3 regions of the Streptacidiphilus sp. BW17 genome follow, and region 3 is predicted to be linked to each of the others. Evidence: riboswitches for the same ligand, from Rfam matches in the RefSeq annotation. Region 3 holds a riboswitch; each other region holds the start of a gene.

Region 1 (4,369 bases), on a different contig from region 3:
CCGCGGTAGCCGTCGGTGGACGGGAATCGGCGCTCGACGTCCCGCAGGAAGCGGTTCTCCCGGTACTCCTCGCCGTCGTCGGCGGTCATGCCGGTGTCGGCGGTCATGCCGGTGCCGGCAGCGGGGCCGGTGGCGTGTCCTGCCCTGGCCTCCTTGATCAGCTTCCAGGCCGTCCAGATCAGGAACGCGCCGAAGAGGAAGAAGACCCAGGAGAAGCTGTCGATCACGGCCGCGCCGGCCGCGATGAAGACCGTGCGCAGCACCAGCGCGATCAGCACGCCCACCATCAGCACCCGCTGCTGGAGCTCGGCCGGGACGGCGAACTTCGCCATGATCAGCACGAAGACGAAGAGGTTGTCGACGCTGAGCGACTTCTCGGTGATGTAGCCGGCGAAGAACTGACCGGCTGCGGCTCCGCCCGAGTGCCACCAGAGGAAGCCGCCGAAGAGAGCGGCGAGGACGACCCAGACCACGGTCCAGATCCCGGCCTCGCGCAGCGAGACCTCATGGGGCTTGCGACCGCCGACGAGGAAGTCGGCGGCGATGAGGACGACGAGTACGGCGATGGTGACGGCCCACAGGGCCACGGACACGTCCATGGACGGGTTGCTCCTCCGGCAGGCGACAGCTGTTGTCTGCCGGAGGTCTCCTCCGCCCCACCGTCGATGTCGGTGTGGGCCGACGACCCCGGTCGGTGCTGGGCACCGACGTGCTGACGGGGACGTCGTTTCAGGGAGTACTCCCCTCCGCTTCCTGCCGAGGCTAACAGCAGCCCCGGCAGGAAAACGTAAGGAATCGCGCGAGTGCGGCGCTAGCGGCGCTCGCGGCGCTCAGTTGTAGACGCGGACGTAGTCCACGGAGAAGCTGATCGGCGCGGTGCCGCTCGGGGCCGGGTGGTACTGGCCCGCGGAGAGCGACAGGTTGAGGATCAGGTAGGCGGACCAGTTGGCGCCCACGCCCGTGTTGTCGGAGTAGACCTTCACGCCGTTGATGTACCAGTCGACGGAGTTGGCACCGTACTTGGTGCCGATGGTGACCCACTGGCCGGGCTTGATCGCGTTCGCGTCGGTGTAGTAGTCGTGCGCGGCGTTGACGTGGTTGGAGAGCTCGAGCAGGTTCGGGTTGTCCGGGTGGTACTCGAACGAGTCGATCTCGCCGTTGCCGTTCTTCCAGGTCCAGAGCGCGGGCCAGGCGCCCTGCTGGGTGGGGAGCTTGACGCGGGCCTCGATGTAGTCGCCGGTCTTGACCTGGAATCCCTCCTGCGAGCCCTCGGTGGTGAGCAGACCGGTGGTCCAGGCCTGCCGGCCGTTCTCCAGGGTGTGCGAGCTCGGCTGGGCGGTGAAGGTGGCGACGCCGCCCGCAACCGCGACGTCGTTCGGGTCGAGCCAGTCCAGCTTGTTGTCGCTGGGGTTGTGGTCGCCGTACTGGTAGGACGAGGTCGTGGTGCCGACCCAGCGCTGGCCCCAGGTGATCGGGTTGTTGAACTCCTCGTCCCAGACCGGGGTGGTGGAGGTGGCGACACCGGCGGGCAGGCTGCTGCTCGGAGCAGGCGTCGACGGAGCCGAAGTGGGTGCCGGGCTGGGCGTCGACGCGGACGTCGGCTTCGGGGCCGGGGCCGGGGTGCCCGTGGTGGCGGCGGAGCCGACGGCCAGCGTCTTGGCCGCCAGGTTGTGCCAGCCTGCGGCGTCCAGGTAGGCGCCCATCATCGTGTAGCGGCCCGGCGCGAAGGTGCGGCTGCCGGCGTGGAAGGTGAGCCCGGTCGGGCAGATCCGCGCGTTGCTGTCCCACTGCGGGAAGTCGACGTTGTTGCCGGACGCGTCACGGACGGCGACGCCGAGGCTCCGTACGGTGGTGCAGGCGGTGGAGCGGACCGTGAGCGTGACGTTGGCGGTGTTCCCGCTGGTGGTCGCGGTCAGGCCGGTCTCGCTGACGCTCGGCGTGGCCGCCTGGGCCTGGGTCGCCACGGCGCCGCCGAGCAGCAGGGCGGGCGCGGCCGTGAAGGCCAGTATTCGGGCAGGGGTGGACAGGGTGGATCGCATGGCGCCTCTCCGACGCCTGCGAGGTGAGCTGTCGGGTTCGGGCCGGAAGGCTGGCCCGGCCGCGCGGCGGCGGCTTCACCCCGAGCCCCGACCGGTCCCGCGCGTGGGCGCAGGGCAGAGCGGGGCGCTTACCTGGTTCCCCCGCTCCGGCCCGTGGTACTCGTGCGATCCGGCGTCGACGGGCAGGACAAGGCGTACCGGCGCACGGTGCCCGTCTGTGGCGACGGACTCGGGCAGGTTAGGCAGATGAGGTCGGCGCGCCCCAAGCCCTCGAAGGGTATTGAGGGCTATCTCACAGATCCTTTACACGACGCAGAAGGCCCTGCTCAGAGCCTGCTCAGGCGCTGCCAAGGCCCTGCCGAGGCCATTGAGCCGACCCTGCTCAGAGCGCCTGCTCGATCGCCGGGAGCATCTCCTGGAAGGTGCGGCCCTGTGCCGGGATGCCGATCGCCGCCATCTGCCAGCTGCCGCCCGCGTCCCGGTAGACCTTGGCCATCACCTGGCCGGTGTGCGGGCCGCCGCCGCTGAGCGTGAAGCGGGCCAGCTCGTCGCCGGTGGCCTCGTCGACCAGGCGGCAGTGGGCGCGCTGCACCTCCTGGAAGCTCTGGCCGTTGTAGGAGTTGACGGTGAAGACGATCTGGGTGATCCGGTCGGGGACCCGGCGCAGGTCGACCAGGATCGACTCGTCGTCCTCCCCGCCCTTGCCGCCGACCAGGTTGTCGCCGGTGTGGCGCACCGAGCCGTCGTTGCTCACCAGGTGCTGGAAGAAGACCACGTCGGCCAGCGAGCCCTGGGAGTAGAGCACCGCCGAGGCGTCCAGGTCGATCTCGCGGCGGCGGGTGCCGAACAGGCCCTTGCGCGGCGCCGCCTGCCACCCCAGGCCCATCCGCACCAGGGACAGCATGCCCCCGTCGTCCTTCTCCAGACTTACGCTCTGACCCTTGCTCAGATTCACCGACACGGCACGCCCCTCCCGAACTCGTTCGCGAACCGCAGCCTCGGTACCGGCGCCCGTCCGGCTCCGACGCAGCCCTCACTGCACCATACGACCCGGACGGGCCTGCGGGTTCCCCGGGAGTGCCGACGATCACTCAAGCGGTGCACTCGGGCGCACTCAAGCGGTGCACTCAGGCGAGGCCGGCTTCGCGCATCTGGCGCAACTCCTTCTTCAGTTCGTTCACCTCGTCGCGGAGCCGCGCGGCGACCTCGAACTGCAGCTCGGCCGCGGCGGCGTGCATCCGGTCGGTCAGCTCGCCGATCAGCTCGGCCAGTTCGGCGGCGGGCAGGCTCTTGGCGTCCTTCTTTCCCGCGGCGGCTGCGGCCTTGGCGCCGAGCGCCGGGACCGGGGCCTTCTGACCGCGCCCGCCGCCACCGCCGCCCTGGCGGTAACCGGTGCTGAGCAGCTCGGCGGTGTCCATGTCCTCGCGGGCGAGCGAGTCGAGGATGTCGCCGATCTTCTTGCGCAGCGGCTGCGGGTCGATGCCGTGGTCGCGGTTGTAGGCCTGCTGGATCTCGCGACGACGGTTAGTCTCGTCGATGGCCCGCTCCATCGCCGGGGTGATCCGGTCCGCGTACATGTGGACCTGGCCGGAGACGTTACGGGCGGCACGGCCGATCGTCTGGATCAGCGAGGTGGGCGACCGCAGGAAGCCCTCCTTGTCGGCGTCCAGGATCGCCACCAGCGAGACCTCGGGCAGGTCGAGGCCCTCACGGAGCAGGTTGATGCCGACCAGCACGTCGTACTCGCCGGCCCGCAGCTGGCGCAGCAGCTCGACGCGGCGCAGCGTGTCGATGTCGCTGTGCAGGTACCGGACCCGGATGCCGAGTTCGAGCATGTAGTCGGTGAGGTCCTCGGACATCTTCTTGGTCAGCGTGGTGACCAGGACGCGCTCGTCCTTCTCTGTGCGCAGCCGGATCTCGTGGACCAGGTCGTCGATCTGACCCTCCGTCGGCTTGACCACGACCTCCGGGTCGATCAGGCCGGTGGGACGGATGATCTGCTCGACCTGGCTGTCGGAGCGGGAGAGCTCGTAGGCGCCCGGGGTGGCCGACAGGTAGACCGTCTGACCGATCCGCTCGACGAACTCCTCCCACTTGAGCGGGCGGTTGTCCATGGCCGAGGGCAGCCGGAAGCCGTGCTCCACCAGCGCCCGCTTGCGCGAGGCATCACCCTCGTACATCGCGCCGATCTGCGGCACAGTGACGTGCGACTCGTCGATGACCAGGAGGAAGTCCTCCGGGAAGAAGTCCATCAGGGTGTTGGGCGCACTGCCGGGGTCGCGGCCGTCGATGTGCCGGGAGTAGTTCTCGATGCCGGAGCAGGTGCCGAT
Region 2 (4,369 bases), on a different contig from region 3:
CGCCTGGTCGACGACGACGGCACCGCCCACGAGATCGCCGCGGAGGCGTTCACCCGGCTGTGGGCCCGCTGGACCAAGGTGGAGGAGCCGACCGGTTTCCTCTACGTGACCGCGGCCAACCTGGTCCGCGACCATTGGCGCAGACTTGAGCGCGAACGGCGGGCACTTCGGCATGCGGGAAGGGAGGAAGCGGTGAAGCAGCAGCCGGACGCGGCGGACGACCCTTCCGTCCGCATCATGGTGGAGTCCCTCCCCGAGCGGCTGCGCGACCCGGTGCTGCTGTACTACTTCGCGGACCTTCCGGTGCGCGAAGTCGCGGTGCGACTCGGCCGCAACGAGGGCACCGTGAAGTCCGACCTGCACGCCGCCCGCGAACTGCTCCGCGCGACCCTTGGGGGACTCCATGAACGGACCCGCTGACCCACGCGGCCACGCGGGCGACCCCAACGAGCCCAATGACGCCACCGAGCCCAGCGACGCCACCGAGCGCGACGAGGGCAACGAGGCCAACCAGGCCAACGAGCGCGACGTTCCCGCGGGTGACCCTGTCGGGCCCGAGACGGACACGCTCGGCGGGGAGCCGACCGACACCGACGGACCTGAGTCACGGGGCGACTTGGGCGACTTGAGTGATCTGGGTGACCTCGGCGACCTGCTGCTGCCGATCGAGCCGATGCCCATCCCCGAGGGCGCGTTCACGCAGATCCGGCGGCGTGCGGTGCGGCGGAAGCGCAAGCGTGCCCTGGCCGGTGCGACCGCGTGCGTCGCCGTGCTGGGAGTGTCCCTCTACCTCGTCGGCGTACCCGCGCCGCAAGGGCCGGGAGAGGTGGTCACGCCTCCGGCGTCCGCGACCCAGGCCGTGCCCACCCCCGCTCCGGTCAGCACGAGCCCCAGCCCGAGCGCGTCCCCGAGCGCCGTGCCGACCCAGGCGCCCAGCCCCACGTCGTCGAGCACGCCCACCTCGCCGCCCACAGCGCAGGCGAGCGTCTCCGCGACACCCGCACCCGGCTCCACGGGGTCCGGTTCCGGTTCCGGAGGCGGGACGCCGCTCTGCACGGCCTCGCAGCTCAGCGCGGCGCTCGGCAGCGGGAACGCGGGCGCGGGTCAGATCTACTCCTACCTGGTGGTTACCAACCACAGCTCGGCGCCCTGTCACGTCACCGGCTATCCCGGGCTGTCCATGCTGGACGCCCACGGCGCCCAGATCGGCGCGCCCGCGACGTACGAGCACATCGGGTACAGCCCTGTCGTCCTCGCGCCGGGCGCGTCGGCCAGCGACACCATCCACACCGTCAACCGGCAGACCAACAACCCGAGCGAGTGCCTCCCCACCTCCACCTCGATGCGGATCTACCCGCCTGGCAGCCGCGCCTCGTTGGTCTTCCCGGGCCAGGTGACCAACTGCGACAACCTCTTCTCGGTCACCCCCTTCGGCCCCGGCGTCACCGGCAACCCGCCTGGTTGACACTGCTTTCGGGAGTACCACCTGTTTCTCTCGTCCCGATATTGATTTCATGACGATCCGACAACTATGGTTCTGGATCGAACCGTTGCGCAGTCGACCACCCGTTCGGGGGGCCGTGACGGTCCCGCCGAGTTCGACCTGCGGCGCGGGGGTTCCCAGAGGCGGGACCTGCGAGCCGCGCGGTCGGAGCCGGGGAACCACGTTCCCGGGGTGAATCGGCGTCAGGGCCACCGGCGGAAGCGCGTGGTGGTGAGACGTCGTAGGGCCACTCTTCCGGTCCGAACCCGTCAGCTCACCCGGTAGGCGGACAAGGAAGAACGGAGTCCGCCCGTCGTGGCGTCCCACCGTCGTGCCAAGGCGCCCAGTCGCGCCCGCGTCACCCTCGTCACCGCTGCGGCGGCCACCGGCGTCGTGCTCTCCGCGCAGGCCGCCCAGGCCGCGCCCACACCGTCCACCGGCCAGCTCAAGGCGCAGCTCGACCAGCTCAACAACGAGACCGACAAAGCGGTCCAGAGCTACGACCAGGTCCAGGAGCAGGCCCAACAGCTCCAGCAGAAGGTGTCCGTGCTCCAGGACGAGATCGCCAGGGAGCAGGCCAAGGTGAACGTCCTGCTGGAGGGCGTCGGCACCTTGGCCGCGACGCAGTACGCGAACGGCAGCGTCGATCCGACCGTTCAGCTGCTGCTCAGTGCGAGCCCGGACGACTTCCTCGCCAAGGCGTCCACCATGGACGAGGTGAGCCAGAGCCAGACCGACCAGCTGGCCCAGCTCCAGGCGGAGGAGAAGATCCTCGACACGGAGAAGGCCCAGGCGGAGTCGGAGCTGGGCCGACTCGACGCCATGCTGCAGCAGGCCGCGGCGGCCAAGGCCGCGGTCATGCAGAAGGTCGCACAGACCCAGAAGCTCCTCGACTCCGTCACCGCCGCCCAGCGTGCGACGTTGACCGGCGGCGGCTCCCAGGGCAGCACCACGACCCCGAACCTCAGCGGCGCGACGCCCGGCGACTCGATCGAGATGGCGGCGTTCGCCGCGGCCAAGACACGCATCGGCCTGCCGTACCACTGGAGTTATGACGGACCGGACCAGTTCGACTGCTCGGGTCTGATGATGTGGTCCTACGCCCAGGCCGGCTACCAGCTGGGCCGGGACACCTACTCCCAGCTCACCTACGGGACCCCGGTCACCTCGGTGGCCGACCTGCGGGTGGGTGACCTGGTCTTCTTCAACGGCGGCGAGCACGTCGGGATGTACGCGGGCAACGGCTATATCCTCCACGCCCCGCACACCGGCGCCTTCGTCCGCTTCGAGCCCATGGCGACGGTCGGCACGATCTACGCGATGCGGCACATCTAGGCACGTGCGTTCACTGTGCTCGGTACGACGGATCCGTCCTCGGATCCGTCGTACGCTCGCGGACTGCTCACGCCTGCGCCGTGATGTGATGCGTGCATGGAACTCGATCCCAAGCGCCTGTTGGTCCTTCACGCGCTTGCCGAGGCCGGGGGCGTCGCCGCAGCTGCGCGGTGGCTTGCGGTGAGCCGACGCCGAATACTGGCCGACGCCGACGCGCTGGGCCGCACCGTCTGACGACGACCGGTTCGGGTGCGCGAGCGGGACGGGCTCGCGCACCCGGACGGGCCGTCAGGCCGCGAGGGCCAGGTTTCGGCGGACGGAGCCGGTCAGGGCGTAGTAGAGCCCGCCGGCGACGATCAGGCCGACGCCGAAGGAGATGTCCGCGCCGCCGAGGGCCTTGGCGATCGGGCCGGTGTAGAACGACAGCGCCATGAACGGGACCATCGCCACGATGCCGACCACGTACGAGGTGAGACCCGCCGGGGACCAGCGGCCGTACTCGCCGTTCGGGTCGAAGATGGCCGCGATGTCGTAGTGCCCGCGCCGGACCGCGTAGAAGTCGACCAGGTTGACGGCCGTCCACGGGACCAGGAAGTAGAGCATCAGCAGCAGGAAGTTGTTGAAGCTCGCCAGGTAGTTCGACGGCAGCGACAGCGCGACGACCAGCACGATCAGCTCGATCGCGACGATGCCCACGACCCGCGTACGGACGGTCGGCCGGACCTTCTTGAACGCGTCGACCGCGCTCGTCGAAGTGAGCATCGCGCCATAGGCGTTGACGCCCATGATGCCGATGATCGCCACGACCGAGACCAGCACCGCGAAGGTGCCGAAGCCGGGCAGCAGCGCGTTGCCGACGGTGCGGACGGCCGCGACCGCGTCCGCGCCGGGCAGGCGGGAGCCGAGGAGCGCGCCCAGCGACATCAGCCAGACCGCCGAGCCGGCCGCGCCGAGGTAGGTCCACCAGATCACCTTGCGGGCGGGGACGTCCTCCGGCAGGTAGCGGGAGTAGTCGGAGACGTAGACGGCATAGCTGATCTGGTAGCCGGCCGCGGCGGAGAAGACCACCAGGAACGTCGTCCAGGAGAACCCGCCGCCCGAGCCGCCGCCGTGGGCGTGCGCCCAGTGGCCGAAGACCGCGTAGACGGTCAGCACGCCGAAGACCACGATCAGGATGTACGTCAGCCAGCGCTCGACCAGGTGGATCAGGTCGTGCCCGACCACGGCCAGCACCACGGCCAGCGCGATCAGCAGCGGGTACCAGAGCCAGGTTCCGCCCGGCAGGACCGTGCGCAGTCCCTCGGTCGCCAGCACCACGTTGAAGACGTTGAAGCCGACGTAGACGAAGACCACCGCGGCGAACGGCAGCACCGCGCCGCGCAGACCGAACTGCGCGCGGGACTGGATCATCTGCGGCAGGCCCATCCGCGGGCCCTGGTTGGCGTGGAAGGCCATGAAGAAGGTGCCGAAACACGCGCCGAGGACCACGGCGAGGATCGACCAGGCGACCGGCAGGCCCAGCGTCGGGCCGAGGAAGCCGGTGACCATGGT
Region 3 (4,369 bases):
GGCTGTACCGGCCGCGGACCGCCCGGACCGGGCCGAGGTCCCAGATCAGCACGGTGCCGCCGGGGTGGTCCCCGCCCTCGGTGCCGTCGGATGCCAGCAGCCAACGGCCGTCGGGCTGCCGCTCGAAGGTCAGGTACTGGGTCGCGGTCTCCAACTGCGCGTCGAAGCCCGCCAGCCGGTAGCCGAGCTCGACCGCCACGGCCACCCGCTCCCCCGCCCCGAGGACCGGCGACAGCGGGAACGCGTCGAGCGCGGTGACCCGGTAGCGCCAGTCGCCCAGCGGCACCTCGGCCAGGTTGGCGACCAGCGTGTACTGACGCCGCCTCAGGTCGGTCGCCACCGAACCGCCGCTCGCGACGGGGACGACGGTGGCCGCCAGTGCGGCGGCGTCGCGGGCCAGGACGGCGGCGGCCCGGCGGGCCAGCGTCTGCTCGACCTCGACCGCCCGCTGCTCACGCCGGTCGTCGGCGGCGTCCGCCCACGCCGCCCAGGCCGTCGCGCCGCCAGCCGCCGCCACCAGGGCCGCGCCGCTGACCAGCACCCGTCGGCGGGTGAGTCCTTGACCGGCCGCCATCAAGGGCGGACCACCGCGGCGATCGGCATGTCGCGCATGTTCTCGTAGCGGACCCGGGCGCCGGGGTACGGGGCGTGGATGACCATGCCGCTACCCGCGTACATGCCGACGTGGTGCATGTCCCCGAAGTAGATCACCAGGTCTCCCGGACGGATCTCCGACACCGGCACGCGTCGCCCGGCGAAGGCCTGCTCCTGCGACGTACGCGGCAGCGACACCCCGCCGTGCCGCCAGGCCCAGTACATCAGACCGGAGCAGTCGAACGCGCCAGGACCCGTCGCGCCGTAGACGTACGGGCTGCCGATCGCGCTCCGGGCCGCCGCCAGCGCCGCCGCGGCGGCGGAGTCGGCCGGGCCCTGGTCCGGAGGCAGTACCGAATCGGCTGCCTGGGCGGCGAGCTGGGCCGAGGCGTCCTCGGCCTGCTGCAGCTGGTCGCGCTGAGCCGCCGTCAGCGAGCCGAGCAGCGCCTGGGCGGCGCCCAGCCGGCGCTGCGCCTCGGCCTTGGTGGTGGAGATGGTCCGCCGCACCTGCTCCAGCTCGCTGTACTGGGCCAGCACCTCGGCCTTGCCCTGCTCGATCTCGCGCTCGACACCGCTCAGCTGGACCAGCTCGTCGGCGGTACCGGCGTCCACCTCGTCGAGCGAGGCGGCGCGGCTGAGGTAGTCGGCCGGATGGGCGCTGAACAGCAGCTGCATCACCGGGTCCATGCTGCCGCTCTGGTACTGCTCGGTGGCCACCTCGCCCAGCCGCGCCGCGAGCGCGTTGGCGCTCGCCTGCTCCTCGGCCAGCGTCTGCTGCAGCAGCGAGGCGCGGTGCTGCAGTCGGGCCGCCCGCTCCTGTGCGCTGTCGGCCTGCTGCCCGACCGACTCGGACTGCGCGTAGAGGGCGTCGACTTGCTGCTGCACCTCGTCCGGGGTGAGACTGCCGCTCGCGCCGGCTGTGCCGGCCCCGCCGGGGACGGGGTCGGCGTGCGCGCCGCCGGGGGCCGTGAGCATCGCGGCGGTCGCCGCAGCGACGGTCACCGCGGCTCGCGACAGCACTGACGGTCCGACGCGTCTGCCTCGTCGATGGGACGCCACCTGCTCGCTCTCCGCTCTCCGCTTGTCGAGGACCATCAGGTCCAGGGTTCTCCCGGATGATCTCCGGGACGGAACCGAGCGCTGACGTTAGCGATTCGGACAGAAGCAGTCCAAGCTCCCAAGAGCTGAAAAATCACATCGAATGCCGCTCAGGTGAACGAGTCTGCTGGTCGCCCCGAGGTTCCGCACCTGCCCAGGACACCGACCCACCACGAAGGAGGACACTCCCGTACGGCCGTCCGAGTGAGGCGGGGTGAGCCGGGGTGAACGCGAACGGGCCCCGCTCCGGATCGGAGCGGGGCCCGTGGCACGCGACATGAGCCGCGATCAGATGTGACGCATCGCGTAGATGCTGCCGACCGTGTCGATCGACTCGTAGCGGACGTCCGCGCCCGTGTGCGGGGCGTGCAGGATCATCCCGTTGCCCGCGTACATGCCGACGTGCGAGTCGTCGTTGAAGAAGACGAGGTCACCCACCTGCAGGTCGGCCGTGGAGCTGACCGCCGTGCCGGCGTCGATCTGGTCGTAGGTGGTGCGGCCGATGGAGACGCCCGCCTGCGCGTAGGCCCACTGCATCAGGCCGGAGCAGTCGAAGGAGCTCGGGCCGGTCGCGCCCCAGACGTAGGGCGAGCCGATACGGGTCTGCGCCGCGGCGAAGGCGGCGGCCTCCACCGAGTTGCCCGCCGTGGACGAGCCGAGGTTGACCGAGCCGCCGGAGCTGCCGGAGTTGGCCTTGGCGGCGGCGGCCTCCGCGGCCTGGTTGGCGGCGGCCTGCGCACGGGCAACGGCGGCCTGCTGGGCCGCGGTCATCGAGTTCAGCAGCGCCTGGGTCTGCGCGATCTTCTGCTGGACCTGCGACTTCTGCGCGGACAACTGCTTGTTGGTGGCCTGGATCTGCTGGAGCGCCTGCTCGGCCTGGGCCTTCTGGCCGCCCAGGGCCTGCTCGGCGGTCTTGAGCGCCTGGATCTGGCTCGCCTGGCTGTCCGTGACCTGGCCCAGCGAGGAGGCCTTGGTGAGGTAGTCCGTCGGGCTCGAGGAGAGGAGCAGCTGGACGGTCGGGTCGACGGCGCCGTCCGCGTACTGCTGGTTCGCGATCTCGCCGACCGACTCGAGCTTGGTGTTGACGTCCGCCTGCTGACGGGCGATCTGCTGCTGCAGAGTGTTGACCTTGCCCTGCTGCTGCTGGAGCTCCGACTGAGCCTGGTCGTACTTCTGGATCGCGGTGTCGGACTCGACGTTGAGCTGCTGGAGCTGGGCCTGAAGCTGGCTGATGGTCGGCTTCGGCGCTGCCTGCGCCGTCTGGGCCGAGACCGCGACCGCGGTGGCGGCGGCTGCCGTGAGAACGGTTATGCGGGTACGACTGGGGGACTTGGGACGACGATGGGACGCCACGAAGGCGACACTCCTTCTTCCTACGTCCGCCTACCGGGTGAGCTGACGGGTTCGGACCAGGAAGTAGGCCCTACGACGCTTCATCGGTCCGGATTCACACCGGCCGACCGGGCGCCGATTCACCCCGAGGAAGGTGGGTCCCCGGCTCCGACTCGACGGCTTCCCCAGTTGGGCCGCCCTGGGTGCCGGATGGCCCTGCCGCGTCGTCGAACTCGACGGTAACCGCCGCTGTCGCCCGGGATGGGCGAACGCCTGCGCGGAGGTTCGGCCCATGACCCTAGTGACCGAACCGTGATCAGTTCAAATCCTTGTCAGAAAAAACACGAGTCACTTACGACGACTCGTCACCCAGGGGACACAACGTAGCCACGCCATGACCAACAGCCATGACATGGGGGCCAATTCGGTCATTCGCCCGCAGGATGAGGCGATTTCGTGCGCATGACCTGTGAGTGGATTCACAGATCCGTCGGCGCGCCACATTCCGGCGCGTCAGCTGACGCACCGGAACACTGACAGACGAGATCACATGCGGCGGATCGCGACAATCGAGCCGAAGTAGGACAACGGCTGCACCGAGACGTCGTAGCCGTACTCCGGCGCGTTGAGCAGCATGCCGTTTCCGGCGTACAGGCCGACGTGGCCGCCCTGCTCCAGGACGATGATGTCGCCGGGCTGTGCGTCGGCCAGGCTCGCCACCGGCGAACCCACCGACTCGTCGGAGTAGGAGGAGTGCGGCAGCGAGACGCCCGCCTGGCCGTACGCCCACATGACCAGGCCCGAGCAGTCGAAGCCGGACGGGGTCGAACCACCCCACAGGTAGGGGGTCTTGCCGATCCACTGCTCGGCCGCCAGCATCGCGGTGCGCGCCGTGGAGGAGATGCCGCTCAGGTCGATGGTGCCGTTCCAGTTGCTGGTGGAGCCGCCGCTGCCGTAACCGCCGCCGTTATTGGCGTTGTTGACCGCGGCCTGCTCGGCGGCAGTCAGCGTGCTGAGGATCGACTGCGCGTGGGCCAGCTTGGCCAGCGCCTCCGACTTCGCCGCGCTCATCTGCGAGAGCAGCGCCTGCTCCTGGGCCAGCTCGGACGCGGCCTGGGTCTTCTCCCGGTTGAGCGTCTCCTCCTGGGCCACCAGCTGGGACAGCTCGGAGGTCTGGTTGGCGGTGAGCTCGTCCTGCGAGGTGGCCTGGTCCAGGAAGTGCTGCGGGTCCGAGGAGAGCAGCAGCTGCACGGTGGGGTCGATCTCGCCGGACGCGTACTGCGCGTTGGCGATCTGCCCGAGCTGGCCCAGCTCGTTGTTGATCTGCGCCTGCTGACGCGCGATC

The links. Region 3 has a riboswitch for cyclic di-AMP ahead of ABH940_RS03105 (NlpC/P60 family protein). Riboswitches for the same ligand answer to the same signal wherever they lie in the genome.
Region 1: linked by a shared signal. The riboswitch ahead of ABH940_RS10035 (family 16 glycosylhydrolase) and the one ahead of ABH940_RS03105 (NlpC/P60 family protein) in region 3 are both predicted to bind cyclic di-AMP.
Region 2: linked by a shared signal. The riboswitch ahead of ABH940_RS19915 (NlpC/P60 family protein) and the one ahead of ABH940_RS03105 (NlpC/P60 family protein) in region 3 are both predicted to bind cyclic di-AMP.

Annotation. Positions count from the first base shown of each region.
Region 1 covers NZ_JBGCCR010000006.1:169,925-174,293, reverse strand. The annotation lists gene ABH940_RS10040 (TerC family protein) at 1-599, opposite strand, end outside; gene ABH940_RS10035 (family 16 glycosylhydrolase) at 831-2,039, opposite strand; cyclic di-AMP (ydaO/yuaA leader) riboswitch at 2,038-2,159, opposite strand; gene ABH940_RS10030 (TerD family protein) at 2,422-3,000, opposite strand; gene uvrB (excinuclease ABC subunit UvrB) at 3,167-4,369, opposite strand, start outside.
Region 2 covers NZ_JBGCCR010000015.1:89,438-93,806, forward strand. The annotation lists gene ABH940_RS19905 (RNA polymerase sigma factor) at 1-420, shown strand, start outside; gene ABH940_RS19910 (DUF4232 domain-containing protein) at 404-1,465, shown strand; cyclic di-AMP (ydaO/yuaA leader) riboswitch at 1,629-1,786, shown strand; gene ABH940_RS19915 (NlpC/P60 family protein) at 1,799-2,818, shown strand; gene ABH940_RS19920 (hypothetical protein) at 2,915-3,052, shown strand; gene ABH940_RS19925 (cytosine permease) at 3,107-4,369, opposite strand, start outside.
Region 3 covers NZ_JBGCCR010000002.1:223,310-227,678, forward strand. The annotation lists gene ABH940_RS03095 (hypothetical protein) at 1-574, opposite strand, end outside; gene ABH940_RS03100 (NlpC/P60 family protein) at 574-1,596, opposite strand; gene ABH940_RS03105 (NlpC/P60 family protein) at 1,981-3,045, opposite strand; cyclic di-AMP (ydaO/yuaA leader) riboswitch at 3,057-3,213, opposite strand; gene ABH940_RS03110 (NlpC/P60 family protein) at 3,571-4,369, opposite strand, start outside.